DNA from 3 places in the Pseudaeromonas pectinilytica genome. Region 1 is predicted to be linked to each of the others. Evidence: predicted binding sites of a transcription regulator. Region 1 holds the regulator's gene; each other region holds the start of a gene.
The links. The regulator sigma-54, encoded in region 1, starts transcription at its own class of promoters, with help from an activator protein. The targets are predictions, from matches to a motif close to TGGCACNGTTTTNGCTT.
Positions count from the first base shown of each region.

Region 1 (10,002 bases):
GCTTCAGCATGCGTAAACCTTTCCTTCTTGCGTTACCGATCCTCGTGGTTTTGGTCCTACTGGTGCTCAATCATAATGCCCCTTCTGTGCCCCAAGATTCCGATGCGGCTCAAATGGATTTGTCCCGTCTTTCGGCGACCGAAATTGGCAAGCAGAGTAAAGCGGCCATCATGGATCTACTGCAGAGCGAAAAGCCGGATGTGATCACCAAAGATGCAGAACAACTCCGGCTGCTGGCTCAGGCGCCTGCGGCACGCCGCGCGGATGCGGCCCGTTCACTGGAGTTGATCGCTGGGTTGGAAAAGGGGCGTTTGACCTTGTTGAGCCAACGATTCTCCCTGCGTCAGGAGCGTGATGCCTTACTGGCTTCGATTCAGCAGGGCAATTTGGCCGTGGAAATGATCGTCGCTCCCATGGTGGGTTCTGATGCCTATTTGGGGGGCATCTACCAGCAATATAAAGATTACTCGGCCACCATGACGCTCGTGATTACGGCGCTGTTTACCGATCCGGAACTTGAAAATCAGAAGTTAGCGGTTACTCGTTTGCGGGGGATGGCGCCGACGGCGATCGATAATATCCGAGTGTTAAGTCTGGAAATTGCCGCATTGCAGAACAATGCTCAGCTCAAAACGGGGATCGACGCGTTGCAACAGATGATCAAGCCGGAACAGGGCTGCATTGCTCGTTGGCTTTGGTTGCAGGAACAAGAGCAAAAATTGCAGGACCTAGCCGAACAACTACAGCATCAGATGAGCGGTCGCTGAGTCATTGCTCCGTGGTAGAAGGCCCTGCGGGGCCTTTTTCATTTGCGTCCTTTGTGATCAAGAAAAGGCTTTCGATCAAGAGTTTGCCCTATTGGCGCGATCTAGTGTGGAGGAGATCAAAAAAAGGATTAATTGCTGCGGGAATAGGCAAGTGGCCATAGTAATATGAAAAAAGTCAGAAGCCCTCACTTACTTTGTGGCGGTGGTGAGGAGTCAAGACTCCAGGACGTAAGATTCAAATGCGCAACGGAATGTGCTTCGGAATGGTAATGCCCACTCCCAACTCACCCATCTCGTATGGTCAGAGTGCTGCCGTTGCCCACAAATGCTGATCCCGGGGTAACCCAAGGATCGCGATATTTGTTCCGATTGTCCCTGCGTTATGTGACAAGCGGAATAATCCACATCTGGCATACCTGACTTTTTATGGTCATGGGTGCTGACCGGAATGTACTCATTCCCTGTTTGGTGGCGATTACTATGACAAAGAGTGCATCTTCATCCGTTGAGACCCGACTGGAATCTGGTCTTAATGCGTTCAAGAATGGTGACTATCTTCAGGCTCTGGACGATTTACGCCCCATGGCTGAAGCCGGTGATGTCCAGGCCCAATATCAGATGGGAGTCATGGCGGTAGAAGGCTTGGGCATGAGCAAAGATGAGCTTGTCGCCCAAGAGTGGTTCCGTCGCGCGGCCGCGCAAGGTTCCTTACCGGCACAACGCAGTCTGGATCGCCTGAATACGGTGCCGGCTCGCGTGGCGTGGCAGATGAGCGCCGCTACCGCGAGTAATCGTCAAGTGTCGGCGCAAAGTTCCGGTATCAAGAAAGTTGAGCGCATAGTTGAAAGCCCAGAGCCGAAAAAAAAGCGGGTTAGCTGGAATGTCAGCGGTTCTGTTGCCACAGATATTGAGCATGAAGCCACACCGGTGACTCCGGTACGGGCAACGCCAGTCACCAATGAAGTCACCTGGCGCATGAACACCGCAACCCACTCATCTCAGTCGGGATTGTCCCAACTGCGGCAGGCTGCGGAGCAGGGCGATGCCGAGTCCCAATACAGTTATGGTATGACTCACGCCTATGGTCGTGGTGTGGCGGAAGATCCAACCCAGGGCGCCTTCTGGCTCAACCGTGCGGCTGAGCAGGGACACTTGCTGGCTCAGCTGAATTTGGCGCAGCTGTTCATGCAGGGCAAGGGCGTCTCGCACGATGAATTGCAAGGTCTGGTCTGGTATCGCCGCGCCGCCGAGGCGGGTTCGATAGAAGCGCAATACCAGATGGCTGTTGTCAGTCGTAACCCTGATTCTCCTTTCTATGATGTGGCGCAAGCGATGCACTGGCTGCAACGCGCTGCCGAACAGGATCATGCGGATGCCCTGTGTCTGCTGGGACAGATGTACCAGTTGGGCGAGGGGGTCGAACAGGATCTGGACAAGGCGCGTAGCTATTATCAGAGTGCGGCAGAAAAAGAGAGCTCAGAGGCGCAATATCGTTTAGGGCAACTTTGGGTCGAAGGGCGGGAGCCCGATTATCCACAAGCCCTGTATTGGCTCAGACGCAGCGCCGATCAGGGGAATGCTAATGCGCAGTTGGCATTGGCCAAGATGTATGAGCATGGACTGGGTGTCCCCCAATTCCATCAACAGGCCACAGATTTATATCTCAAAGCGGCTGAGCAGGGATTGGTTGAGGCGCAGTACCGTCTGGCCTGTATGTGCCTGCATGGCATGGGGATTTCAGCGGATCTGCAACAGGCTTTGCTCTGGTTCCGTAAATCAGCTGATGCTGGCTTGGCGGATGCCCAATATCAGTTGGGGCGCTTGCTGGAGCTGAATTTGGTGGATCATGAGAGTGATGATGACACTGATCGGGATAGTAGCCGTATGTCACGGAGCGTCTCATGGACGCAAACCGGCCGCAGCAGCGCCCCCTCACCGCAAGCCTGGAAAGAGGCGTTTATCTGGTATAAACGAGCTGCGGATCAGGATCATGTCGATGCCCAGTACGCACTTTCCATGCTGTATGAGCAGGGCCGTGGTGTTGAGGCGAATGCAAGCCAGTCATTGTACTGGGTGCGTAAAGCCGCAGAGCAAGGGCATTCCGGGGCCCAATTACGTCTGGCTTGCCGCTATGAAGCGGGAGCCAGTGTTGAACAGGATGAAGAATTAGCCTTCCATTGGTATCGCAAAGCGGCAGAACAAGGCGATCCCGCCGCCCTGTATGCGCTGGGATTGCAGTATGAGCGTGGGCGGGGTGTCAAGCTGGATGAGCAGCAAGCGGTCACCTGTTATATCCAGGCGGCGGCTCAAGGCCACCTCAAATCCCAGTTCAAACTCGGGTTTGCCTATGAACATGGACGAGGTGTCTGCCAGGACCGGATCAAGGCGGCCGAGTATTACCAGCGTGCGGCTGAAGCGGGTCACGCCGAATCCCAATTCAACTTAGCCAGCATGTATCTGCAAGGGGATGGCGTCCATCTGGACTCTTCCAAGGCGGCTTTGTGGCTGAATAAAATTGTTGAGGCCGGTGATGCCCGAGCGCAATTTATGCTGGGGCAGCTATATGAAACCGGCGCGGGTATTGCCCAAGATGAGCTGAAAGCGGCGGAGTTATATCGCAAGGCGGCTGATCAGAATGAACCACGAGCTCAGTTGGCGCTAGGTCGGATGTATGAACGGGGACGTGGCGTGACGCGCAGTTTCCGCGAGGCCGCCAACTGGTATCAGAAAGCCGCCGAGCAAGGGTCCGCTGAAGGCCAATTCATCTTGGGCGGTTTTTACCGGATGGGTCGTGGCGTGCAACAAGACTATCGTCAGGCTGTTCAGTGGTTCCGGAAATCGGCTGAGCAGGGAAATCAGCAAGCTTATCTGGCGTTAGGGCGACTTTACGAACTGGGGCAAGGGGTGTTGCAGGATCATCTGCAGGCGCTTTCATTCTATCGCCGGGTTGCGGCTGAAGGGGTGGCCGAAGCGCAGAATCGCTTGGGTAAGATGTATCGGCAGGGATTGGGGGTCCAGCAGGATGATGCGGAGGCCGTTGCCTGGTTCAACAAATCCGCTGCGCAGGGTGATCCGCAGGGCTGCTCCGAATTGGCGGAGTTGTGTCTGCAAGGGCTCGGGTGCGAGGTCGATAGTGGTCGTGCGTTGCAGCTGTTCCGTCAGGCCGCAGAGTCGGGGCATGCCGATGCGCAATACAATCTGGCCATGCTGTTCGAAACCGGGCGGGTGGTGGAGTTGGATTATCAGCAGGCGGCAAGCTGGTATCGTCTGGCGGTCGATCAGGGACATGCTAAGGCGCAGTACCAACTCGGGGTCATGTTCCAGGAGGGCCGAGGAGCGCCACAGAATTTCCACCAAGCGGCAGCGCTGTTTTCTCGGGCTGCAGAACAAGGGCATGCCCTGGCGCAATACAACTTGGCTTGTTTGTATCAGCAAGGTGTCGGCGTGCCGCAGGATAATCAGCAGGCCTATGTCTGGAGCTCGTTGGCGGTTGCCGGCGGTTGCCGTCTGAGTGAGGCGCAACAGTTACGGGACAATATGGCGCGATTGCTGAACGCTGCACAATTAATCGAGGCGCAGCGTGAAGCAACCTTGTTTTTTGAGCAGTGGCAGATGCAGGTGTAATTAACCAGTCAACGGTTACGAGCACAAAAAACGCCGGTTATGAAACCGGCGTTTTTTCATGTTTGCTGCTTCGAATCTTATTCTGCTTCTTCGAATCGTGCCGCGACCAGTTGTTCGACGGCATCCATGACCTCCTCGGCATCCGGACCTTCGCAGGTGACATGAATACTGGATCCTTGAGCGGCCTCAAGCATCAATAACCCCATGACGCTATCTGCGCTGGCCTCTTTTTCTTCATTGCTGACCATGATAGTTGCCTGATAGCTGGCGGTGAGTTGCACCAGTTTGATGGCGGCACGGGCGTGTAACCCCAACTTGTTGATGATGGGCAGTCGTTTCTCAATGCGAGGCATGGGATTTCTCCAGCGTACGATGGCGGACCTGGACGGTCTTGTTTCTGGCCCGGAAACTGGCGGCTAACAGTTCGGTGATGAACACGGATCTGTGCTGTCCTCCTGTACACCCGATGGCAACCGTGACATAGCTACGGTTGTTCCGCTCCAGATGGGGAAGCCAGTTACTCAGCAGGGTTTCGATCTGCTGGCTGTAAAGCATGACATCCGGCTGTGCTTGCAGGTACTCACGGACTGGCGCATCCAGCCCGGTCAGAACCCTGAGCTCAGGAACCCAGTGTGGATTAGGGAGAAAGCGGGCATCGAACACGAAATCTGCATCTTTGGGGGTGCCATGTTTGAAGCCGAACGACTCAAAGACCAAAACCAGTTCTTTCTCTTTGCGCCCCAAGACGCGTTCGCAGATCTGCTCGCTGAGATCGTGAATGCTCAGCATGCTGGTATCAATGCGCAGATCAGCCGTTGATGACAAGGGAGCCAAGAGATGGGTCTCTTGTTGGATGGCTTGATCCAGCGAGAGGTGCTTGCGCGACAGTGGATGTAAACGCCGACTTTCGCCATAGCGACGGATCAGCGTGGCATTGTCAGCATCGGTAAAAATACTGGAAAATTCGATATCGCTGGCCTGACGGATTTGGCCCAGCAAGTTGTCAATATCGCCGCTTTCGTCCGGCATGTTGCGCACATCAATACTGACGGCGAGTTGGTCATAACGATCCCGTGCTTCCAGCACCAATTGGGGCAGTAAGGTAACCGGAAGATTATCGACACAATAGTAGCCTAGGTCTTCCAGGACACGCAGGGCTATGGTTTTTCCTGAGCCAGAGCGGCCACTGACCACGATCAATTTCATGGGCGCCTCAGGGGGCAATCATCAGTTGATAGAGCGCTTCGTCACTCTCGGCCTGGCGCAGTAAACGACAAAAAGCCTTGTCATTCAACTTGCTGGCGATGAGAGAGAGCGTCTTGAGATGGGTTTTACATTCACTTTCGGGTACCAGCAGGGCAAACAGGATGTCGACAGGCTGGTTATCGATCGCATCGAAGGCAATGCCTTGATCCAGTGTTAGAAATACCGCTGTCAGTGGATGACCGTCCGGGATCCGGCCATGAGGAATGGCGATGGCCCCGCCAATGCCGGTACTGCCCATCTTTTCACGGGCCAACAGGCGTTCAAATAGCTCTTGCTCATCCAATCCTAACCGCTGGGCGGCCAGTTCACTGATGAGTTCAATGGCGCGTTTTTTACTGGAACAAGGGACTGCACTTTTGGTGCAGTCCCTGCTAAGAAAGTCCTGAATTAACATAGTTACTTACTATTCAATTTTTCTTTGTGCTTGATGATCTGGCGATCCAGCTTATCAATCAGCGTGTCGATTGCCGCATACATATCGGCCTGCTGGGAATTGGCAAAAATCTCGCCACCATTGACGTTGAGTTTGGCTTCGGCGATCTGGTTGAGTTTTTCAACCGTGAGAATGACTTGAACATTATTGATTTGTTCGAAGTGACGCTCCAGCTTGGCAAATTTGCTATTTACGAAGTCACGCAGCGGGTCGGTAATTTCGATGTGATGACCTGACAGGTTAATTTGCATAACGTCTTCCTTTTGTTTGGCCTACAACAGGCGTTTGCGCTGACTGGATGGCGGTATTGACAAAGACTCTCGATACTTAGCGATGGTCCGTCTGGCTACCATAATACCTTGTTCAGTAAGCAAATCCGCGATCTTGCTATCGCTTAAGGGTTTTGCTGTATTTTCAGCCGCGACCAGCTTCTTGATCAAAGCCCGGATTGCGGTGGAAGAACACTCCCCTCCATTATCAGTATTGACGTGACTTGAGAAAAAGTATTTAAGTTCGAAGATTCCACGAGGCGTATGCATGAATTTTTGTGTGGTCACACGCGAAATGGTCGACTCATGCATTTCTACCGCTTCGGCGACATCATTGAGAACCATGGGCTTCATAGCCTCTTCACCATATTCGAAAAAGTCTTGCTGCTGCAACACGATACAATTCGCTACTTTCAGCAGGGTTTCATTCCGGCTCTCCAGGCTCTTGATAAACCATTTGGCCTCTTGCAAGTGTGAGCGGATAAACTGACTGTCACTGCTGTTTCGAGCGCTGCGGGCCATGGAGGCATAGGTTTCGTTGATGCGAATTTTCGGCATGGCATCTGGGTTTAATTCTACCACCCACTTGCCCTGCTTCTTGCTGACCGCGACATCCGGAATCACATATTGGGAGTCGCTTTGGATAATACTGTTGCCAGGCCTCGGTTCCAGATGCTGGATCAGATCCAGCGCCTCCTTGAGTTCTCCTTCCTTGAGCTGCATCTTGCGGGCCAGATTGCGATAGTCCCGACTGGCCAGCAAGTCCATGTGCTCTTGCAGGATAGTTTTCGCTTCTTGAAGCCAAGGTGTGGTCTGTGGATATTGCCCCAGTTGGATCAGCAAACACTCCTGGACGGAGCGAGAGGCGACACCAACGGGGTCAAAGTGCTGAACTCTCTTGAGTACGGCTTCAACCTCATCCAGCTCGACTTCACGCTCGTCAGACTGCACTGCTTCAAGGATGTCCTCCAGGGTGGCCGTCAAATAGCCTGAATCATCAATTGCGTCGATGATCGAAAGCGCAATCGCCTGATCCAACTCGCTAAATGGTGTCAGTTGCATCTGCCAAAGCAGGTAATCTTGCAGTGTTTCTGTGGTCTCACCCTGATAGACAGGCTCATCGTCGCCGCTGGGTAAGCCACTGGCCTGATGGGTTCCTGCGGTATAAAGCTCATCCCAGGTGGTATCCATCGGCAACTCATCCGGCATGTTTTCCTGATTGAGTGCGTCGCTGGTGTTGAGCTGGCTACCATCCTGCTCGTCCCTGGCCTCGTCTGCTGCTTGCGCGTCGTCCCGTTCTTGCTCCGACATGGGCTCCAGATTATCACTCTCCTCCTGCTCCAGCAGGGGATTGGCATCGAGTGCCTGCTGGATCTCCTGTTGGAGCTCCAGTGTGGAGAGTTGTAGCAAGCGGATCGCTTGCTGAAGCTGTGGCGTCATGGCCAATGACTGACCAAGGCGCAACTGTAAAGTCGGTTTCATTAGTATCGCTCTTTCCTTAAATCGACAAACCGGGTCCTGCAGAGAGTGTTACCTATAGGGTGAATCCTTCTCCCAGATAAACTTTTTTCACCTGTTCGTTGTTGAGAATTTCGCTTGGAGCGCCCTCGGCAATAAGCTTGCCATGACTGACGATATAGGCTTTCTCGCAGACATCCAAGGTTTCTCGTACGTTATGATCGGTAATTAATACCCCAAGCCCACGATCGCGTAAATGTTCGATGATGCGTTTGATGTCGATGACCGAGATGGGGTCTACACCGGCAAATGGTTCATCTAACAGGATAAATCTGGGGTCTGCGGCCAGAGCTCTGGCGATTTCCACCCGCCGCCGTTCACCTCCGGAGAGGCTCATGCCAAGGCTATGGCGGATATGACTGATGTGAAACTCCTCGAGAAGAGACTCCATCTTGTCCGTTCTTTCCTCCCGGGTGAGATCACCACGGACTTCCAATACGCCCATTAAATTTTGTTCGACCGTGAGGCGACGGAAGATCGAGGCCTCTTGCGGCAGGTAACCAATGCCATTTCTGGCGCGCTCGTGCATCGGCAGAGAGGTGATGTCGATGTCATCGACCGTTACGCTACCGCCATCTTGGGGAACCAGACCGACGATCATGTAGAACGAGGTGGTTTTCCCGGCGCCATTTGGCCCGAGCAAACCGACGACCTGGCCGGTTTCAACTTGCAGGCTGACGTCACTGACCACGGTGCGGCTTTTATAACTCTTCTTCAGAGCGCTGGCTTTTAACAACGACATCTTATTGACCATCCTTCTGACTGGTCTGCTCTTGCAACTGTTCCGGCAAGAAAACAGTCTTGACTCGTGAGCCCTTGGCGGTACTTTCAGCGGCCATCTGCTGTTTCTGGATGTCATAGCGGATGACATCGCCGCTCACTTCATTGTCTTGCTGCTGCAATTTAGCCTTGTCGCTGAGCACGACCAGCTTCTCTTTGAGCTTATAGTGAAGGCGATTGGCACTGGCTTGTACCGGTTTACCATTATCCAGCACCTGGGAAAAGGTCGCGGGTGAGCCATAGGCGATCATCTCTTCTGCACCTTTTTGGCCATTGCGGATGACTTCGACTTTGCTGGCGGTGATTTTGATGGTGCCTTGAGTGATCACCACATCATCGAGAAACGACACTTTGTTGCTGCCCAGTTCGGCCAGTTGGCGTTGCGAGTCGACAAAGATCTTTTGCTGATAATCGGTTTGTTTGGCTATCCCGGCGCTGGAGGCCAGCAGCAGACAGCAGAGCACCTTAGCGGGCTTGGTTAAAGTAAATCGCATGACTGTTGTCCAATAGTTCATAGCTGTTTTGGTCCAGTTTCCCCAAGAGGCCAACGCCCTCATTGTGGAAGCCAGGTCCTTCGATCACGACTTTCAGATTGGTGCGCATTTGCTGGTTGGTCAGATCCAGCTCCATGTAGTCGGTGGTCAGTCGCTCGGCGATGGGCTGCGGCCCCAGGTTCTTCAGGACCACCTGATTGCGCAAAATAGCGCTATCACTGTTGTTGAGTACACCCTTCTCGCCACTGAGCTCCCATAACGGTTTGCCATCAGCATCCCGGGTCGTGATGCGCGGATGTTCCAGTTCGCTCATCTCTAACTGAGCGTAGTGTTCGGCGTAGTCGGCGGCCAACTCTTCCTTAAGGTGCCCTTTGGCATCGTAATGCTGGGTTCTCAATGCCTTGGCGGTGAATGAGGGTTGGTAGATAGATCCGCTTTGAGCCTGGCTGTCGCCAGTCTCCTGATCGAACCAGCGCCAGAGACCCAAGGCGAGGAGAAACATCAGACCAATCAGCCAATTCTGGCGACTCATACCGAAGCCCCTTGCGCCTGATCCAGCGCCTGATTGGCTTGCAGCAGCAAATCGCACACTTCGCGCACCGCACCTTCGCCACCGCGTAGCCGGGTGATGTAACGGGCGGCGCGTTGTGTTAACGGATGAGCATCCGCCACCGCAACACCCAGGCAACTAGCCTGCATGACCGGAATATCAATCACATCATCGCCAATATAGGCCGCCTGGTTCGCCTCCAGACCGAGGACATCCAGTAGATCCTGAAATGCAGGCAGCTTGGCGCCTTGGCCTTGATAGAGATGTTCGATACCCAATGCTGCCATTCGATCACTGACGA
Region 1 covers NZ_BAAGVN010000030.1:13,524-23,525, forward strand. Annotated here, with positions in the region: gene ACYVG7_RS03015 (hypothetical protein) at 9-767, shown strand; gene ACYVG7_RS03020 (SEL1-like repeat protein) at 1,248-4,391, shown strand; gene ACYVG7_RS03025 (HPr family phosphocarrier protein) at 4,469-4,744, opposite strand; gene rapZ (RNase adapter RapZ) at 4,731-5,597, opposite strand; gene ptsN (PTS IIA-like nitrogen regulatory protein PtsN) at 5,605-6,051, opposite strand; gene hpf (ribosome hibernation promoting factor) at 6,054-6,341, opposite strand; gene ACYVG7_RS03045 (RNA polymerase factor sigma-54) at 6,363-7,841, opposite strand; gene lptB (LPS export ABC transporter ATP-binding protein) at 7,894-8,619, opposite strand; gene lptA (lipopolysaccharide transport periplasmic protein LptA) at 8,621-9,151, opposite strand; gene lptC (LPS export ABC transporter periplasmic protein LptC) at 9,123-9,683, opposite strand; gene kdsC (3-deoxy-manno-octulosonate-8-phosphatase KdsC) at 9,680-10,002, opposite strand, start outside.

Region 2 (10,002 bases), on a different contig from region 1:
CTGCGGCCGATGCCTCTGTCACCGTTAGAACCGACTGGAATTGGGGCCTGGGCCGAACGTTCACCGTGCCACTTGAATTTTCGCCAGATTAATATTCTTTATATGTGTCATATATTGGTTTTAGTTGGAGTTATTTTCTATCTTTACCATGAAATGGTGCTAATTATTCGAGATTTGTTGGTGTTCTATTTTGGTGAAAATCTACCCTTTATTGTGCTGGATCTCGTGTAAGACTGAAGGGTATAAGACAAACTCTTTATAAATCATACTGTTAATTTTTGGCATATAGTTTGCTGATTTATGGCTAGTTACTGGTTTTATCATCTGGTTTGCAACTGAATGACTCGATGAATGAATGGATAACTGGAAGAACAATAAAACAAGCTGCTACGGATATTGCTACCTACCTAAATGACAGGAGTTCAGTATGATTATCGGTGTTCCCAAGGAAATTAAAGTCAGAGAGTATCGTGTTGGTTTGGCTCCCGCCTCGGTGCGGGAATTGGCCGAACGTGGTCACAGCGTACTGGTGGAAACACAAGCTGGTGCCGGCATCGGGATGAGCGATGAAGATTATCGCCAGGCCGGAGCCGAGGTTGTGCTCTCTGCGGAGGAAGTTTTTGCCCGCAGCGAGATGATCGTCAAGGTCAAGGAGCCGCAACTGATCGAGTGCCAACGTTTGCGGCCGGGACAAATTCTATTTACTTACCTGCATCTGGCTCCGGATCCTGAACAGGCTCAAGCCTTGATGGCCAGTGGCGCGACCTGTATCGCCTATGAAACCGTCACTTCAGCTACCGGTGGTTTACCCTTGCTGGCTCCCATGTCGGAAGTGGCAGGGCGGATGGCCATTCAAGCGGGCGCTTATTTCCTCGAAAAACCCCACGGCGGGCTCGGGATACTGCTGGGAGGAGTTCCCGGAGTGGCGCCTGCCAAGGTGGTGATCCTGGGCGGTGGTGTCGTGGGGTCACATGCGGCCATGATTGCCGTCGGTATGGGCGCCGAGGTTTGGGTGCTGGATCGGAACGTCGATGTGCTGCGCAACTTGTGGCGGCAATATGGCAACAGTATCAACACCCAATATGCGACTCGTGATGCCATCGAAGCCCACTGCCAGAATGCTGATTTAGTCATCGGCGGAGTTTTGGTCCCTGGTGCATCCGCGCCCAAGTTGCTGACCCGCGCCATGCTCAAGCAAATGAAGGCCGGATCTGTGGTGGTGGATGTCGCCATCGACCAAGGTGGCTGCTTTGAAACCTCTCACGCCACCACTCACGATGAGCCGACCTATCTGGTGGATGGCGTCATTCATTACTGTGTGGCAAACATGCCGGGCGCTGTGCCTCGCACTTCGACCTTTGCCCTGAATAATGCCACCTTGCCCTATGCGCTGGCGTTAGCCGATAAGGGTCTGGATGCCCTGCGTCAAGATGTTCACCTACGGAATGGCTTGAACGTATTCCAGGGGCAAATTACCCATGCCGGGGTCGCTGAATCTCTGGGTTATGCCTGTGCGGATCCGCTGACCGTGTTGAACGGTTAACCGCAGTTGAGCCCTTTCATGTCGAAAGAGCTCAAGATCACATTCTGTTTAGCTTGGGTACAGGTATCTACGTGGTCAGTACTTGAGCAATCGATAGAGCCGCGTACTATAGGATGTATAAATCGTGAGTCACAGAGTGACTTAATAGGAGATTGATATGTCCAAGCATCTGACCCTTCTGGCTCTCAGCACTCTGGTGGCATTGGCTGGCTGTGCCAACAGCGATACCTATTCGGGTGATGTCTATAGCGCCAATCAGGCGAAAACCGTTCAAACCGTCTCCTACGGAACCATAACCGCGACGCGGCCGATCAAGATCCAAACCAGTGATGATTCTGTGTTGGGCACCATTGCTGGTGGTGTACTCGGCGGGGTCTTGGGCAGTGCTGTGGGTGGCGGTAAAGGCCAGGACATTGCCACTGTGGCTGGTGCCATTGGTGGTGCGGCAGCTGGCAAGGCGGCCGGTGATAAGCTGAACCAGGTTGATGGCGTCGAGATCGAAATTAAGAAAGAAAACGGTGACAGTGTCGTGGTGGTTCAAAAGGCCAGCCCGACCTTTGTCCCTGGCAAGCGCGTGCGCATGGTGCAATCCGCCGGCAAGACCAATGTGGCCGTGGTTGAATGACCCTGACTCTGCGTTAATTGAAATCTCTTATCAGGGCTCCGTTCAGGAGCCCTGATTGTTTTGCGGACCTGTCAGCTGCGCTGTGCCGCGAGCGTGCGCAATGCTTGCTTCTCCTCCTGGCTGAGGAACGCCAGCTCTAGGCCATTGATTTGTGCCTGGCGGATCTGTTGAGCGCTCAATCCAGCGGCTGGGGCTGCAACCTGATACTCATAGGGCAGCTCGATGCCTTCCACCGCTGGGTCATCGGTATTTAGGCACGCCAGAATGCCATGCGCCAGGAAGTGCCGAAGAGGGTGACTGTCGTAGCTGACGACTGTACTGGTCTGGATATTGGAGGTGAGACAGGATTCGATGCCGATGCCCTGTTCCGCCAGATAGTTCATCAGCACCGGATCCTGGATCGCTTTCACGCCATGACCAATTCGCTCCGCCCCCAGCGCGCGTATCGCATGCCAGATGCTATCCGCGCCAGCCGCTTCACCCGCATGCACAGTGATGTGTAGTCCAGCGTCACGAACCCGACGGAAATGGTCAGCAAACAGGGGGCCGGGAAAACCCAGCTCATCGCCCGCCAAATCAATCGCCACCAGTTGATCGGCATGAGCCAGGCAGGCGGTCAGCTCTTTTTCGCACTGTGCCTGACCAAAGGTCCGACTCAGAATACCAATCAGGTTTGCTTGTACACCAAAGTCGCGACAACCCGCCTGCACGCCATCGATCACCGCCTCCACGACTCCTTGTGGGTCCAGATGATGGTTCATGGCCATATACCAAGGGCTGAAGCGCAGCTCGGCATAGTCAATTCCTGCCAACTGGAGATCCTGGACATTTTCGTAAGCCACCCGTCGGCAGGCATCATAATTGGCCAGGACTTTTACCCCCCAATCCAGCTTGCTCAGGAAGGCCAACAGGCTGGGCTCAGTTTCTACAATCTGCACATGGGGCCGTAACGCCTCAAGCTCCTGAGCAGGCAAGGCGATGCCATGTTGCTGACCCAGCGCCAATATTGTGCTGGCGCGAATATTACCATCGAGGTGGCGGTGGAGATCGGTGAGGGGCAGGCTTCTATCAATCATGGTAAATCCAGTGACAATCAGGGCATGCGGCTATTTTAGCCCCTGATCAAGCAATGCAAAGTAAAAAGCGGTTGTGGTGTCGAGAGGAGTTGAATGCAAGCGTTTTTCAGATAAAACAACGGGGCCAGGTGGCCCCGATAGCGGTTTACATATCCAGCTCTTTGAGTTTTCGCGTCAGGGTATTGCGGCCCCAGCCGAGTAGCCGCGCCGCTTCCTGTTTATGGCCATGGGTATGTTGCAGGGCGGTATTGAGCATGATGCGCTCAAATTCCGGCATGGCTTCGCCCAGAATATCCACCTCGCCCCGTGCCAGCTTCTGCGCCACCCACTGCTGGAGTTGATCCTGCCAGCGTTGCGAGATTTGCTCCCGGGTGACGGGACGTTCTTCGCTGGGATTGAGCAACTCAGGCGGCAGATCGGAAACCAGAACCTCCTGGCTGGAGGCCATGACGGTCAACCAGCGACAGACGTTCTCCAGTTGGCGCACGTTCCCGGGCCAGGGTAAGCGACTGATGTAGGCCTCGGTATCCGGGTGTAGCAGTTTGGCCTCGACATTCAATTCTTTGGCCGCTCGCACCAGGAAGTGATGCGCCAACCGGGGGATATCCTCCCGACGCTCCCGCAATGCCGGAATATGCACGCGAATGACGTTCAGGCGATGGAATAAATCTTCGCGGAAATCACCGTCCGCGACCCGCTTTTCCAGATCCTGGTGGGTGGCCGCTATGATGCGGACATCGACTTGGACCGGCTGGTGACCACCGACTCGATAGAATTGCCCATCGGCCAGTACTCGCAATAGCCGAGTCTGCACATCCAGTGGCATGTCACCAATTTCATCGAGGAACAGAGTACCGCCGTTAGCCTGCTCAAAACGGCCATGACGCACGTTATTGGCGCCGGTGAAGGCCCCTTTTTCGTGGCCGAACAGTTCCGACTCGATCAGTTCCTTCGGAATGGCGGCCATATTCAAGGCGATAAATGGCTTGGCGGCGCGGGGGCTGTGCTTGTGCAGCGCGTGTGCAACCAGCTCTTTACCTGTGCCAGATTGACCATTAATTAGTACCGAAATCGAGGAGCGGGAGAGGCGGCCGATGGCGCGGAAAACTTCCTGCATCGCAGGTGCTTCACCGATAATTTCCGGAGCATTGGTGATCGCCTGCAGCTTATTGCGGCGTTTGCTGCGTTGTTCACGCAGATGGCTTTCGGCCCGGCGGACCAGAGCGACTGCCTCATCAATATCAAACGGTTTGGGTAGATATTCGAAGGCACCACTTTGATAGGCGTTCACCGCACTATCCAGGTCCGAATGGGCGGTCATGATGATGACCGGCACATCCGGCTGTTTTTCCTGAATCAGCTGGAGTAACGATAGCCCATCGATCCCCGGCATCCGGATGTCGGAGAGGATGACTTCTGGGAAATCCAGATCCAGAGTGGCAAGCAGGCTCTCACCATCTTCAAAGGTGCGGCATTCGAATCCTTCGGTGCTGAGGGCTCGTTCCAGAACCCAACGAATAGAGCTGTCGTCATCGACAATCCAGACTTTGGCAGCCATGTGTATCCCTTACTTGCGTAGCGGTAAATAGATGCTGAACTCGGTATGTCCGGGCCAGCTGACGCATTCAATGCGTCCCTTATGTTGATCGATCAGATTCTGGGCAATGGAGAGGCCTAAGCCCGTGCCGCCATCTTTGCCGGTTACCATCGGATAAAACAGGGTGTCGCGGATCTGTTCCGGGATCCCTGGGCCGTTGTCGATAATCTTTATTTCGGCGGCTAGTCGATAGCGTTTGCCGTGGATGGTGATTTGAAACACGGTCCGAGTTTTCAGGCGGATGTGACCTTCGCTACCCATGGCTTCTACGGCATTGCGGACTATGTTCAGGAATGCCTGCTGCAGTTGATCCGGCTCCATCTCGAAGTCTGGGATACTGGGATCGTAATCTCGCTCAATGCGTATTCCGGGAGGTAATTCCATCTCCACCAAGCGTCGCACCTGCTCCAGAACCGAATGCACATTGTGTACCTGATGGCGTCCGGGACGCTGAGGACCCAATAAGCGATCGACCAGATTCCGCAGCCGATCCGCCTGCGCGATGATGATGCCGGTGTACTCTTTGAGATGAGCATCAGGGAGGGCCTTTTCCAGTAACTGTGCGGCTCCTCGCAAACCACCTAGCGGGTTTTTGATCTCGTGTGCCAGACCGCGAACCAGGTCTCGCGCCGCCAGTTGTTGCGCATGTTGCTGTAACTCCTGGCTGATTCGTTTTTGCTGATCGATCTTTCGCAGCTCCATCAAAATCAGCTGCTGTGGGTGTTCGCTAATGGTGACAACACTGATATCCACCAGACGAGGATCGCCATCAATGACCAGCGTTACCTCACTGTCGGTGAAGCCTTGTCCTTGGCGCTGGGCATCACGCAGGCGATCCAGATCGAGAGAAATATATTCGACGACGTGGTCGAAACGATTTTGCAGTAGCCGACGCGCACTGACGCCCAGCAGCTGCTCGGCTGCCGGATTGACGTACTGCACGACTAGGTTGCTATCCACCAAAATAACGGCGGTCAGCAGATTATCCAGTAACGTGCCGGGTAACTCCGGGCGGGTATTCAATTACAAGCTCCCCAAATTGGTGCCTTGCTCAAATGTGGTGCTTTGTTCTACCCGAATTGGTGCGCATCTTTATCCGGATGCACCATTTACTTTCGGTGTTGGCTGGTTGTTTGGTCGAGACAGCACCGAAACACGAAGCAGATAGAACGTTGTCTTACTTGATGATGCAAGGAGCTTGCCGCTTTCATCAAAGACCTGCAGTTCTAGTTGATGCATGCCCCGCTCGACATTTTCCAGCTCGACCACCAGGGTATTATTGGCACTCCCTTTCTGTTGACCATCCAGAATCACACGCATGGTGAACGAGCCTGTCGGGAGGGGAGCCAATGAGGCTTTGACGATGACCAGGCCGCTATTTTCCCGCACTATCTCGCCATTGGATGGAGACTCAATGAGCAACAGTGGACCCGTGGGTCGCTGGGCATTGGCCGCTTCGGCACTAGCGACCACTTCGGGCTGCTGAGTCTCGGGAACCGGGGTGCTGCTTGCTGTGGGTGGAACCACCTCGATGAGCTCGGACTGGTGCTGCCCCGAGGGTTGATCGGAGAAGTGAACATTGCCTTGTTCATCAACCCAGCGATGGACCGTTTGCGCCGAATAGAGAGGCAGAGTGAACAACAGCAGACAAAACCAGAACAAGCGCATCGGAGGATCTCCTGTAGGAAATAGTCAATTGCAGCCATATTAACCAATGACGAAAAAAAAACCCGCCGTGAGGCGGGTTTTTCAACACTCTGTGACTTAGACAGAGTAGTACAGTTCGTACTCAACTGGGTGCGGGGTCATGCGAACACGATCCACGTCGACTTGCTTCAGTTCCAGATAGGAATCGATGAAGTCATCGGTGAACACGCCACCACGGGTCAGGAACTCACGGTCAGCATCCAGAGAGGTCAGAGCCTCTTCCAGTGAACCAGAAACAGTCGGGATCAACGCCTCTTCTTCTGGCGGCAGATCGTACAGGTTCTTGTCCATGGCTTCGCCCGGATGGATCTTGTTGATGATACCGTCCAGGCCGGCCATCAACTGAGCAGCAAACGCCAGGTACGGGTTGGCAGCCGGATCCGGGAAGCGAACTTCGATACGACGAGCTTTCGGGCTCGGTACCACCGGGATACGGATAGAAGCAGAACGGTTACGGGCTGAGTAAGCCAGCATGACCGGAGCTTCGTAGCCAGGGACCAGACGCTTGTAAGAGTTGGTGGTCGGGTTGGCAAAGGCGTTGATAGCCTTGGCGTGCTTGATGATACCGCCGATGTAGAACAGGGCAGTTTCAGACAGACCGCCGTACAGATCACCGGCGAACAGGTTAACCCCGTCTTTGGCCAGAGACTGGTGGCAGTGCATGCCTGAACCGTTATCACCAAACATCGGCTTCGGCATGAAGGTTACAGTCTTGCCGTAGGCGTGAGCGACGTTATGAATAACGTACTTCTGAACCTGAACTTCGTCGGCCTTCTTGGTCATGGTGTTGAAGCGAGTTGCGATCTCGTTTTGACCTGCAGTCGCCACTTCGTGGTGGTGAGCTTCAACTACTTGACCCATCTCTTCCAGCACCAGACACATGGCGGAACGCAGGTCTTGTGAAGAATCGACAGGAGCAACTGGGAAATAACCACCCTTCACGCCAGGACGGTGACCCTTGTTACCACCTTCGTATTCGGTAGCAGAGTTCCAAGCAGCTTCTTCGGCATCAACCTTGAAGAATGAGCCACCCATGGTGTTACCAAAACGAACATCGTCAAAAATGAAGAATTCCGGCTCCGGTCCGAACAGAACGGTGTCGGCGATGCCGCTGGACTTCAGGAAACCTTCGGCACGCTTGGCGATGGAGCGCGGATCGCGATCGTAGCCTTGCATGGTGGCTGGTTCCAGGATGTCACAACGGATGATCAGAGTGGTTTCTTCAGTGAACGGATCCAGCAGGGCAGTAGAGGCATCCGGCATCAGCACCATGTCTGACTCGTTGATACCCTTCCAACCAGCGATGGAAGAACCATCGAACATCTTGCCGTCTTCGAAGAAACCTTCGTCGATTTGATGATGAGGCACGGAAACGTGTTGTTCTTTGCCCTTGGTATCGGTGAAGCGCAGATCGACAAACTTCACTTCTTGTTCTTTGATCAGAGCCAGAACATTTGCTGCTGACATGCTAAATAACCTCCGGTGTCGTGGATAACTGAAACTAGCGGCAGAAACCTGTTATTACAGATAAGCCAAAACTATGCCAATAAATAAAATCCCTTAAGTAACAATCAGTAATAGCACTTTGAGTGCACCATAGATGGAGTGATGCGCGCATTTGGTGCGGCGCTGGATCAAAATGGTGCATCGTTTTGGTGCAAAATCTGCACCTTTGCGATTACATGGGGAATAATACTGTGATCTTCGCCATCAGGCTTCATTAAATTTACGCGGAATATGCTAGGAAGATCACACGCTGGCGAGTAAAATGACCGACCAATTTTTCCCCACTTGTTTTAGAGGCGAGGATGTTAGAGAAGCTCCGCAATATTGCCATTATTGCGCACGTTGACCATGGCAAGACCACACTGGTAGATAAGCTGTTACAGCAATCCGGCACCCTGGACCGTACCAGTGAAGGTCAGGAACGGATCATGGATTCCAACGATTTGGAACGGGAGCGCGGCATCACCATCCTCGCTAAAAATACCGCCATTCGTTGGAACGACTACCGTATTAATATCGTAGATACCCCCGGCCACGCCGACTTCGGTGGTGAAGTCGAACGTGTTATGTCGATGGTCGATTGCGTATTGCTGCTGGTTGATGCGGTTGATGGCCCCATGCCACAAACTCGCTTTGTAACCCAAAAAGCATTTGCCCAAGGCCTGCGCCCCATCGTGGTGGTCAACAAGGTTGACCGTCCAGGTGCGCGCCCGGACTGGGTTGTGGAGCAGGTGTTCGACCTGTTCGATAATCTCGGTGCCACCGACGAGCAGCTCGATTTCCCGATCGTGTATGCCTCAGCGTTGCAAGGCTATGCCACCATGGACTTGGCGAACCCGTCCGAGAACATGGATCCGCTGTTCCAGGCCATCGTCGATTTCGTCGAGCCGCCGAAGGCTGATCCGGATGGTGAGTTCCAGATGCAAATTTCCCAATTGGACTACTCCTCTTACGTGGGTGTTATCGGCATCGGCCGTCTCACGCGCGGCAAGGCGAAGTCCAACATGCAGGTCACCGTTATCGGTGCCGATGGTAAGACTCGTACCGGTAAAATCGGTCAGGTCATGGGCTATCTGGGGCTGCAACGTACCGAAATCGCCGAGGCGCAAGCCGGTGATATCATTGCGATTACCGGTCTGGGCGAACTGAAGATTTCTGACACCATCTGTTCCAACGCTGCGGTTGAGGCACTGCCTCCGCTGTCCGTCGATGAGCCGACGGTAACCATGACCTTCCAGGTGAACACTTCACCGTTCGCCGGTAAAGAAGGCAAGTATGTGACCTCACGGAATATTCTGGAACGTTTGCAAAGCGAACTGGTCCATAACGTGGCGCTGCGTGTCGATAACACCGATGATCCGGATAAATTCCGCGTTTCTGGCCGTGGCGAACTGCACCTGGGGATCCTGATCGAAAACATGCGTCGCGAAGGCTTCGAGCTGGCGGTATCCCGCCCTGAAGTCATCATGCGTGAAGAGAATGGTGTGAAGATGGAACCGATGGAGACTCTGACAGTCGACATCGAAGACCAGCACCAGGGCTCGGTCATGGAGAAGCTGGGTGAGCGTAAGGCTGATCTGCGTAACATGGTGCCGGATGGCAAGGGACGTGTCCGTCTGGATTATCTGATCCCGGCTCGAGGCCTCATCGGTTTCCAGACCGAGTTCATGACACTGACTTCAGGTACCGGTCTGCTGTATCACTCGTTCGAGTGCTACGGTGAGCACAAGGGCGGCTCTATTGGCCAACGTCAGAACGGTGTGTTGATCTCCAACGCTACCGGTAAGGCATTGGGCTTTGCGCTGTTCAACCTGCAGGAACGTGGTCGTCTGTTCATTGAACATGCCACCGAAGTGTACGAGGGTCAGGTGATCGGCATTCACAGCCGCTCCAACGACCTGACCGTAAACTGTCTGAAGGGTAAGCAGCTGACCAACATGCGCGCTTC
Region 2 covers NZ_BAAGVN010000026.1:33,366-43,367, reverse strand. Annotated here, with positions in the region: gene ald (alanine dehydrogenase) at 428-1,543, shown strand; gene ACYVG7_RS02215 (outer membrane lipoprotein) at 1,701-2,168, shown strand; gene add (adenosine deaminase) at 2,240-3,244, opposite strand; gene glnG (nitrogen regulation protein NR(I)) at 3,390-4,802, opposite strand; gene glnL (nitrogen regulation protein NR(II)) at 4,812-5,864, opposite strand; gene ACYVG7_RS02195 (DUF4124 domain-containing protein) at 5,934-6,509, opposite strand; gene glnA (glutamate--ammonia ligase) at 6,606-8,015, opposite strand; gene typA (translational GTPase TypA) at 8,357-10,002, shown strand, end outside.
Region 2: the regulator sigma-54 is predicted to act here: its motif matches at 8,078-8,094, upstream of glnA (glutamate--ammonia ligase).

Region 3 (10,002 bases), on a different contig from region 1:
CTGGCCGCCGACCGCCTGGTGGGCCTGCTCATGAGCCCGGACTTCGCGATCACGTTGTTTCAGCGAATCAACAATCAACTGTTCCGCTTGCTGTTGACGTTTGGTTTGCTCATCCCCGGAACTGGAGCGTCCACCGGATTGACCGCTCCCCTGGCCTTGGCCTTGCTGCCGACCTTGTTGTTCATCATTGACTGCCGCAACATCTTGTTGTGACGTCGAAGCTCGGCTACCGCTTTCCGGTTGATATGTGACTGGACGATTGTCGTTATTCCGTGCCCGATCTTTTTCACTACCGACCTGAGATTCTTTCGCATAAGCATCCCCGCGCTGAGCTGCGGGGATCAGCTCGCGTTGCTGGCTGTCACGGCGCGCGGCTTCAACAGCCGGTTGCAGCGCCAGAGGCACAAAATTGGGATAGCTGGGTGCTATATTCATCTCAAACTCGATTCATCTCAAATGAGTTCATCATCTCTTCGGGCCCGCGACCCGACACTCACATCGTCACACCCGAACATCGAGCAGGGTGCCCATCATCTCATCGGCGGCTTTGACCACCTTAACGGACGCCTGACCACTCTGTTCAGCAACCATTAAATTCACCAGCTCAGCGGTCGGGTTCACGGCTTCCGGTTGCGTTGCCAGTTGCGCCAGCTTGGAACTACTCTCATCCACCTGCTGTGTCGCCCGCTGCAGCCCGGTATAGCCTGCATTGAGAGCACTGTTAATTTGCATGTCTGCCTCCAAATACCACAACCACTGCCTAATTATTGGCCAAAACAGCGGTGGAAGAAAGGTCATTCCTCGGTTGCGCAGTAATGAATTCACTGACGACAGCCACGAACTCATTACTTTCAGTAATAAAGGGGGCATGAGCAGAGGCTCGAAAGAGATGGAACTTCACTCTAGGTGTCGACTGCGGCCAAACCTCCTGTACAGCTGCCGGAACCAGGGCATCGAGTCGCCCCAAAAGATGCAAAGCAGGTCGAGCCAGAATAGAGAGCTCAGCCCGGAGATCCAGTTCTTGCAGCAGACTCAAGCCCGTGCGCAACGCTTGGGGATGAGGAACGGGGCGAGATTGCAACCTTTCGCGCAAAATTCGAACATCATCGCGAGCCGAAGCACTGCCCAGCGCCTGAATCGCCAGAAAGCGCTCGATGGTTTTGTGGGTATCGGCCTGCAACTGGGCCGAGAAGCTGGTGAGCACCTCCGGTTTTACCCCTGGCCACTCTGGTTCTGCGACAAAACGGGGCGAACTGGCAACTGTGATCAGGCTCAGCACCCGTTCCGGATACAAGAACGCCAATCGGATGGCCAACATGCCCCCTAAGGACCAGCCGAGGAGATGAGCTCGCTCAGGTAGCGCTTTCAGCATCAAATCCAGCCAGCTCGATAGATCCGGATCTTCGATACCTAGATCAGCGCTATAGCCAAACCCAGGCAAGTCGATGATATGCAGCCGAAATTGTTTCGAGAGTTCGGTTTTGATGCCATCGAATACCGCACCATTCATGCCCCAGCCATGCAAGAGCACCAAGTCGGGCCCAGTTCCCAATCGTTCGACATAAAGTGTCATTTCTATTTTCTCTTTCCTGAACGGTGGACAAACAATAAGTTTTTACATTTTGCTAACGCACCAGTGTGATGCACCAAAATTAAGCAATACTGTGTAAGAATGCATCACAGCGGAGCGGGGCTGGCATGAATAGTGACAAAAAATCCGCTATCCGAGCTATTTACAGCACCATTTCACTGTTTTTCAGGTTGGCACGTTTCCTGCGATAGATGATTCAGGTTCGCGACATCCTGTCCAGCCACCGAGTTCAACAGAGTTTATCTGTACGAATACCAGGACACGATTCTTTCAGGGAGATACCTACAATGAAACGCTTATTTGCAATTCTGGCACTGGTAGGAGCCTTTGGCTTCACCAGTCCGGCATGGAGCGATGAAACCGCCCCGACTACCGAGGTTGCAACTGAAGTCGCTGCAGCGCCAGCCGCTGAAGCAGCTCCTGCTGCACCTGTGATTACTGTTAACAAAGGCGACAATGCCTGGTTGATGGTATCTGCTGCTTTCGTCATTCTGATGTCAGTTCCCGGTTTGGCTCTGTTTTATGGTGGCCTGGTTCGCACCAAAAACATGCTGTCGGTGCTGATGCAGGTATTCGCCGTCTTTGGGCTGGCGACTATTCTGTGGGTCAGTTATGGCTACAGTATTGCCTTCACTGAGGGGAGTGCCTTCTTCGGTAACTTTTCGAAGATATTCCTCAACGGGGTAACGCCTGACTCGATTGCGGCCACGTTCTCCAAGGGAGCGGGTGTTTCTGAGTTGATTTATGTGGTGTTCCAGGGCGCATTCGCAGCCATCACCTGCTGTTTGATCCTGGGCGCATTCGCCGAGCGAATTCGCTTCTCTGCCGTACTGATCTTCATGGTGCTGTGGTTCAGCTTCTCTTACCTGCCGATGGCACACATGGTGTGGTACTGGGCCGGTCCGGATGCCTATACCAGCGCCGAAGCTGCTGCCGCTGCGGGTAGCACTGCAGGCTGGTTGTTCCAGAAGGGAGCCTTGGATTTTGCAGGCGGTACTGTTGTGCATATCAACGCTGCTATTGCTGGCCTCGCGGGTGCCTACTTTGTTGGCAAGCGTGTCGGTTTTGGTCGCGAATCTATGGCACCGCACAGCCTGACCATGTCCATGATTGGCGCCTGTTTGCTGTGGGTAGGTTGGTTCGGCTTCAATGCCGGTTCTTCACTGGAAGCCAATGGCATCGCGGGGCTGGCTCTGGTCAACACCTGGGTAGCAACGGCAATGGCAACCTTCACCTGGCTGCTGGCTGAGTGGGGCCTGAAAGGTAAGCCTTCCTTGCTGGGTGCTATTTCTGGTGCAGTTGCAGGTCTGGTTGCGATTACCCCGGCATGTGGCTTCGTCGGTGTCCCTGGCGCCATGGTGATTGGTGGTGTCGCAGGTGTCATCTGCCTGTGGGGCGTGCATGGCCTGAAGCGTCTGTTGAATGTCGATGACTCTCTGGATGTCTTCGGTGTGCACGGTGTAGGCGGTATCATTGGTGCACTGCTCACCGGTGTCTTCGCTTCACCTGACCTGGGTGGTACCGGGGTGTGGGATTACGTGGCTAATGCCGTGACTCCTGACTACTCGATTGCTGCACAAGTTAAAATCCAGGCGATCGGTGTCGTCACTACCATCATCTGGTCTGGTGTGGTCTCCGTGGTTGCCTTCTTCATCGTCGACAAGCTGGTAGGTCTGCGTGTACCGGTGGAAGCTGAACGCGAAGGTCTGGATCTGACTTCTCATGGCGAGCGTGCTTACAACTACTAAGCACAGCTGGCAAATGGACAAGGGCGCCCTCGGGCGCCCTTTTTCATCATCTACACTGCTCAAATCTCTCCCCCAACCCGCCGCCGCTATCGCTATGTTGCTGCCTATCAACCGGATGCTTCAGGTATTACGCACCATTGGCACTCATCGCCTGTTACTGGGTGACTGTTTGTTGTGCCGACAATCTTCCCAGACACACCCGCTAATTTGCGATGAATGTCAGGCCGATTTACCGCGCATCCCATTTCCTTGCCCTTATTGCGCATTTCCGCTCGCTGAACCGGGCATCCGCTGCGGGGCCTGTTTGCAGCAGCCTCCCGCTTGGGATCGGCTGCGCGTTCTCGCCGACTATGAAACGCCTTACCGCCAATTGATCCATCGCCTGAAATACCAACGCCACCCTGAATGCGCAGTGCTATTGGCACGCTTGTTCAGTGCCAGTCTCGAGCAGGATGAACGACCGGAGGCATTGCTGCCGGTGCCGTTGCATTGGTGGCGACAGTGGCGACGGGGTTATAACCAAGCGGCAGAACTGGCCCATGCCATTGGTCGGATCCAACACATTCCCGTGGATAGCCACTGCTTGCAGCGCATACGCGCCACACCGGCTCAGGCGCGGCTGAACAAGCAGCAGCGACAAAAAAATTTGCGCGAGGCTTTTACTCTGCACCCAATATCCTATCGCCATGTCGCCGTGGTCGATGATGTGGTCACCACAGGAGCCACCGCCGAACAACTCACACTCCGACTCAAGGCCGCTGGCGTGGAGCGCGTCGAGATCTGGGCGATTTGTCGTACCCTTCGACATCGATCTTGAGGCTAGGCGAGCTCAAACAAGCAGAGTATGATAATTCCGAGCTATTTAGTCAGGATTAGAGGACTGCCATGATCAGCATTTCCGACGCCGCTCAGGCCCATTTCCGCAAACTGCTGGAAAAGCAGCCTGATGGCACCAATATTCGTGTTTTTGTAATGAATGCCGGCACGCCGAATGCCGAGTGCGGTGTTTCATACTGCCCACCCGATGCCGTAGAGCCCGAAGATCTGGTTTTGCCGTTTGCCGGTTTCGATGCGCTAGTCGACGCCCAGAGCGCTCCCTTTCTGGAAGAGGCGGCCATCGATTTTGTTTCCGACCAGATGGGTTCCCAACTGACGCTCAAGGCGCCAAATGCCAAGATGCGCAAGGTTGATGCCGATGCTCCCCTGATCGAGCGCATCGAGTACGTCATTCACACTCAGGTCAATCCATCCCTGGCTGGACACGGTGGCAAAGTGACGCTGCTGGAAATTACCAACGATGGCTATGCGATCCTGCAATTTGGCGGTGGCTGCAATGGCTGCTCCATGATCGATGTCACCCTGAAGGACGGCATCGAGAAGCAGTTTCTGGATCTGTTCCCCGGTGAGATCAAAGGTGTTCGCGATGCTACCGAACATAACCGGGGCGAGCACTCTTTTTACTGACATGCTGCAGTGATTGGATAAAACAAAGCCCCGCGAGCGGGGCTTTTGTCTATTCGTCTTTCTTGTCGCGACTGAGCAGCGCTAGCGCAGCCTCTTTCGGCGGCTTGTTCTGATACAGAATGGCAAAAATCTGTTCACAGATAGGCATCTCGATGCCCTGCCGCGCCGCCAGGATATGGACCTCGCGTGTATTGCGATATCCTTCCACCACCTGGCCGATCTCGTCCATGGCTTGTTCGATACTCTTCCCTGCACCCAAGGCCAGACCAAAACGGCGATTACGCGATTGATTGTCGGTGCAGGTGAGAACCAAGTCCCCTAGCCCGGCCATGCCCATAAAGGTTTTGGCATCGGCACCCAGGGCAACGCCCAAACGCTGCAACTCCACCAGGCCTCGGGTAATCAGGGCGGTGCGGGCATTGGCGCCAAATCCCAGACCATCTGAGAGTCCAGCGCCGATAGCAATCACGTTCTTCACCGCGCCGCCTAGTTGCAAGCCGATGAAATCCGGATTGGTATACACCCGAAACGACTTACCGCAATGCATCAGGTCGGACAGTTCGTCGGCAAAGGCATCATCGGTCGCCGCAACCGAAATCGCGGTTGGCAAGCCAGCGGCCAGTTCACGCGCAAAGGTAGGGCCAGAAATCACCGCCAGAGGCACTGCATCACCTAATGCTTCCCGGGCAACATCCCCCAACAGGCGGCCGCTATCCGGCTCCAACCCTTTGGTCGCCCAGGCGATGCGAGCATCGGCTGCGAGATGAGGCTTGGCTTGACGTAATACGTCGCCGAAGACATGACTGGGAACCACCACCAGCAAGGTCTTGCTTGCCTGAACGGCATACGCAAGATCTGCGGTCAACTCGAGCGTCGGCGGAAAAGGCACGTCCGGTAAAAATAGTTCATTGCAACGTGCCGCTTCAAGCATGGCGATATGCTCAGGCTCATGACCCCAGAGTAGGATCCTCAGCCCTTTACGCGCCAAAGAAATGGCAAGGGCGGTGCCATAAGACCCCGCCCCCAGGACAGATACCACAACATCCTGTGCCATATGCTTAATGGCTCGCAGCTGCTTCTTGTTCCGCTTCCAGCTTGGACATATGAGCGGCAAACAAAGCGTCAAAGTTGACCGGAGCCAGATTCAGCTGCGGGAATGACCCCTTGGTCACCAGAGCAGCGACTGCTTCACGGGCATACGGGAACAGAATGTTCGGGCAGTAGGAACCCAGGCAATGGGCCAGTTGCGGAGCATCCAGATTGGCAGCGGTGAAAATACCAGCCTGCTTCACTTCACACAGGAAAGCCACATCATCACCCAGGCTGCAGGTGACCGTCAGAGTCAGACATACTTCATAGATGTCTTCGGCCAGAACGGCAGTCTTGGTATCCATGTCCAGCTTGACGTCCGGCTGCCACTCTTTTTGGAAGATGGCCGGGGTGTTAGGCGCTTCGAAGGAAACATCCTTGATATAGACGCGTTGGATATGAAATTCAGGTTGCTTTACTTCGTTGCTTGCTGCTTCAGCCATTGACTTAATCCTTGTGAAAAATGAGTTCTGGATACAGAGCTATGAAATCATTAACGTTTTTTGGTTACTGGCAGGTTTTCGCCGCGCCAACTAGCCAGACCACCACGCAAGACAAACACTCGGGTAAAACCAGCTTTACTCAAGGCAGTCGCTGCAGCGGGGGCACGCATGCCGCTCTCGCACACCACAATAGTGGGGGCATCTTTATGCTTTTCAATCTGGGAGAGGTTATTTGCCTCGATCTGGGTGGTCAGAATGTTAACTGCGTCAACAATGTGTCCCTTGGCAAACTCGTCCTGGGTCCGGACATCGACAACTATGCCATTTTCCCGGTTGATCAGCAGTGTCGCCTCGCGATTACCGATCTGCTTGATAGGAGAGAGCAATGCGCGCACTGAGGTGTAGATCAGCGCTACAAACAAACCACACCAAGCCGCAACCAGCATGGGGTTTCTACCCACAAAATCGATATATTCTTGCATTTCGGGTCTAGTCCACTCGCTAAAAATAAAACCCCGGCAGTATACATGGGGGGCGATAGAATAGCAGCCTCACCGAGGGTAAAGCTGGGAGTCAGGTCGCAGCCTATTCAAGTCAAGTCATCATCAGGCAATGTGTGATCAGATGACTATTTCGGCAGATGTTGTAATATGGCTGCCCAGAAGCTTTACCCATTTCTGTCACTTCAAGAGAGGACTCCCTCAATGTCTATCGCCAAGAAGCCACTGGCACTGATCATCATGGATGGTTGGGGCTACAGCACCAAGAAAGAGTTCAATGCCGTCGCCGCCGCCAAGACCCCGAATCTCGACGCCTTGTGTGCCACCTATGCCAACACCCTGATCTCTGCCTCTGGTATGGATGTCGGTTTGCCAGATGGCCAGATGGGCAACTCCGAAGTGGGTCACGTCAACATTGGTGCCGGTCGTGTGGTGTACCAGGAACTGACTCGCGTCACCAAAGAGATCCGCGATGGTGATTTTTTCAACAATGAAGCTCTGTGCCGCGCCGTTGATGCCGCGACCAGCCAAGGCAAAGCCGTGCACATCATGGGCTTGCTGTCTGAAGGCGGCGTTCATAGCCATGAAGACCATATTGCCGCCATGGTTGAACTGGCTGCCAAGCGTGGTGCCGAGCAGATTTATCTGCACGCCTTCCTGGATGGCCGTGACGTAGCACCCCGTTGCGCCCAGGTCGCCATCGAGCGTTTCGACGCCCTGTTCGCCAAGCTGGGCAAGGGGCGCATCGCCTCTTTGGTCGGTCGCTACTATGCCATGGATCGTGACAATCGCTGGGAGCGCGTTCAGGAAGCCTATGACCTGATGACCGAAGGCAAGAGCGAGTTTGCCAACTTTGCCAGCGGTAGCGCTGCTCTGGCAGCAGCCTACGAACGTGGCGAGAACGATGAATTCGTCAAAGCCAGCGTTATCGGCAGCGAAGCGGCCACCCTGAATGATGGCGATGCCATGATTTTCATGAACTTCCGTGCTGACCGTGCCCGTGAAATCACCCGGACCTTCGTCGATGCCGACTTCTCCGGTTTCGTGCGTAACAAGCAGCCTAAACTGGCCGACTTCGTCATGTTGACCGAATATGCCGCTGACATCAAAACCTCCTGTGCCTATCCGCCAACGGCTCTGACCAACACCCTGGGTGAATGGCTGGCCAAGCACGACAAGACACAACTGCGCATTTCTGAAACCGAGAAATACGCTCATGTGACCTTCTTCTTCAACGGCGGTGAAGAAACCAGCTTCCCGGGTGAAGATCGCGAACTGATCCAGAGCCCCAAGGTTGCAACCTATGATCTGCAACCCGAAATGAGCTCCGGGGAAATGACTGACAAGCTGGTTGCTGCCATCAAGAGTGGCACCTATGACGTCATCATCTGTAACTATCCGAATGGCGACATGGTCGGCCACACCGGTATTTTTGATGCAGCCGTCAAGGCCTGTGAAGCGGTTGATACCGCGATTGGTCGTATCGTGGCAGCCCTGAAAGAAGTCGGTGGCGAATGTCTGATCACCGCCGACCATGGCAACGCCGAGCAAATGATGAACGAAGAGACAGGTCAAGCTCACACCGCCCATACCAGTCTGCCGGTTCCGCTGATCTACGTGGGCCGTAAAGCCGATGTCGTTGAAGGCGGCAAACTGTCGGATCTGGCGCCGACCATGCTGACACTGATGGGCATGGAAGTACCGCCGGAAATGACTGGCAAGCCCTTGATGATTCTGAAATAATCCGTGCCATGCGGGTAATGGATGATGTTATTAAGCTACTGACTCGCGTCGGCCTTCTGGCCGGCGCGTTGTTTTTGTCGCCGTCACTCCAGGCGGCCGATAATCCGGATCTGAACAAGGTCCGCGAACAGATCCAGAAAAAACAGCAAGAAATCAGCTCGCAAAAAAAAGACCTCGATCAGTTGCACCAGCAACTGCAAAAAGATGAGGCCGCAGTCACCGCATTAGCCAAGCGACTGCAGGGCTCACAAAGTAAACTCAAGACCACCCGCAAACAACTCGAGGCGCTGGCCGCTCAGGGCCGGGAGTTGACTGCGCAACTCAAGCGTCAGGAACGACTTCTCGCCGAACAACTCGACCATGCCTACCGCATGGGCAATAGCGATTATCTCAAACTACTACTGAATCAACAGGATCCGGTGGCCGTCGGCCGCGCCCTTGATTATTACGGCTATTTTAATCAGGCTCGTCTCGACGCCATAGCCGCCCTCAAGGAAACCCAGCTACGTCTAGCCCAGAATCGTCGGCAAACGACCCAAGCGAGCAACAAACTGACCTCGCTGGTTAAAGAGCAGCAGCAGGATCAGAGCAGCCTGCAACAAAAACAGCTGCAGCGCGAAGGTACAGTCAACGAAATCAAAAAATCCCTGGTCGATGATCAGCAACAACTGGCCAAACTGCGCGCTGCCGAACAGCGTATGCAGCGCAAAATTGAAGAAGCTCGCAAACGCCTGATCGCCGAACGCAAGCGCAAGAAAGCCGAAGCGGTTGCCCGCGCCCGCGCCAAGGCTCGAGAACAAGGGCGCTCCGAAGCCGCCGCCGAGGCACAGGCCTCCGCCGTCATCGCCCAAGGGGATCATAAAGGGCTGGGCAAGGAACGAGGTCATTTGCCATGGCCGTTGCAAGGTCCGCAAGTCCGCCGTTTTGGTGAGCATCGTAGCGGTGAAGTCACCTGGAAAGGCATTCTGATCGGTGGTAGTGAAGGTGCGCCAGTCAGCGCCATTGCCGATGGCGATGTGGTGTTTGCCGATTGGCTGGAAGGATTTGGCAACGTCCTGGTGATTGACCATGGCAGCGGCTATCTGAGCCTGTATGGCAATAATTCAGCGCTGCTCAAAACCAGTGGCGATACGGTCCGCCGTGGCGAATCCGTGGCTCGGGTCGGCAACAGTGGCGGTCAGCCCCAGACCGGCCTCTATTTTGAAATCCGCTGGCAAGGGAAACCGGTTAATCCCACCAGTTGGCTGGGTCGCTAACCTAACAAGTCTGCATCTCGAGTTCGCCAATCAACCACAACGCCTCATCCTGACTGCTTCCGCACACATCAACCATGGCCCGGAATCCCAGACAAACCGTTGGACGGCTACTCAAACCGAATAACAGACACAGGTTCTGCTCGTCGAGCTGGATACAACGAGCTCCCG
Region 3 covers NZ_BAAGVN010000363.1:47,509-57,510, reverse strand. Annotated here, with positions in the region: gene ACYVG7_RS21400 (putative metalloprotease CJM1_0395 family protein) at 1-435, opposite strand, end outside; gene ACYVG7_RS21395 (flagellar basal body rod C-terminal domain-containing protein) at 502-732, opposite strand; gene bioH (pimeloyl-ACP methyl ester esterase BioH) at 761-1,573, opposite strand; gene ACYVG7_RS21385 (ammonium transporter) at 1,879-3,339, shown strand; gene ACYVG7_RS21380 (ComF family protein) at 3,644-4,156, shown strand; gene nfuA (Fe-S biogenesis protein NfuA) at 4,225-4,803, shown strand; gene gpsA (NAD(P)H-dependent glycerol-3-phosphate dehydrogenase) at 4,853-5,857, opposite strand; gene secB (protein-export chaperone SecB) at 5,862-6,335, opposite strand; gene ACYVG7_RS21360 (rhodanese-like domain-containing protein) at 6,386-6,817, opposite strand; gene gpmM (2,3-bisphosphoglycerate-independent phosphoglycerate mutase) at 7,040-8,578, shown strand; gene envC (murein hydrolase activator EnvC) at 8,596-9,834, shown strand; gene ACYVG7_RS21345 (YkgJ family cysteine cluster protein) at 9,836-10,002, opposite strand, start outside.
Region 3: the regulator sigma-54 is predicted to act here: its motif matches at 1,763-1,779, upstream of ACYVG7_RS21385 (ammonium transporter).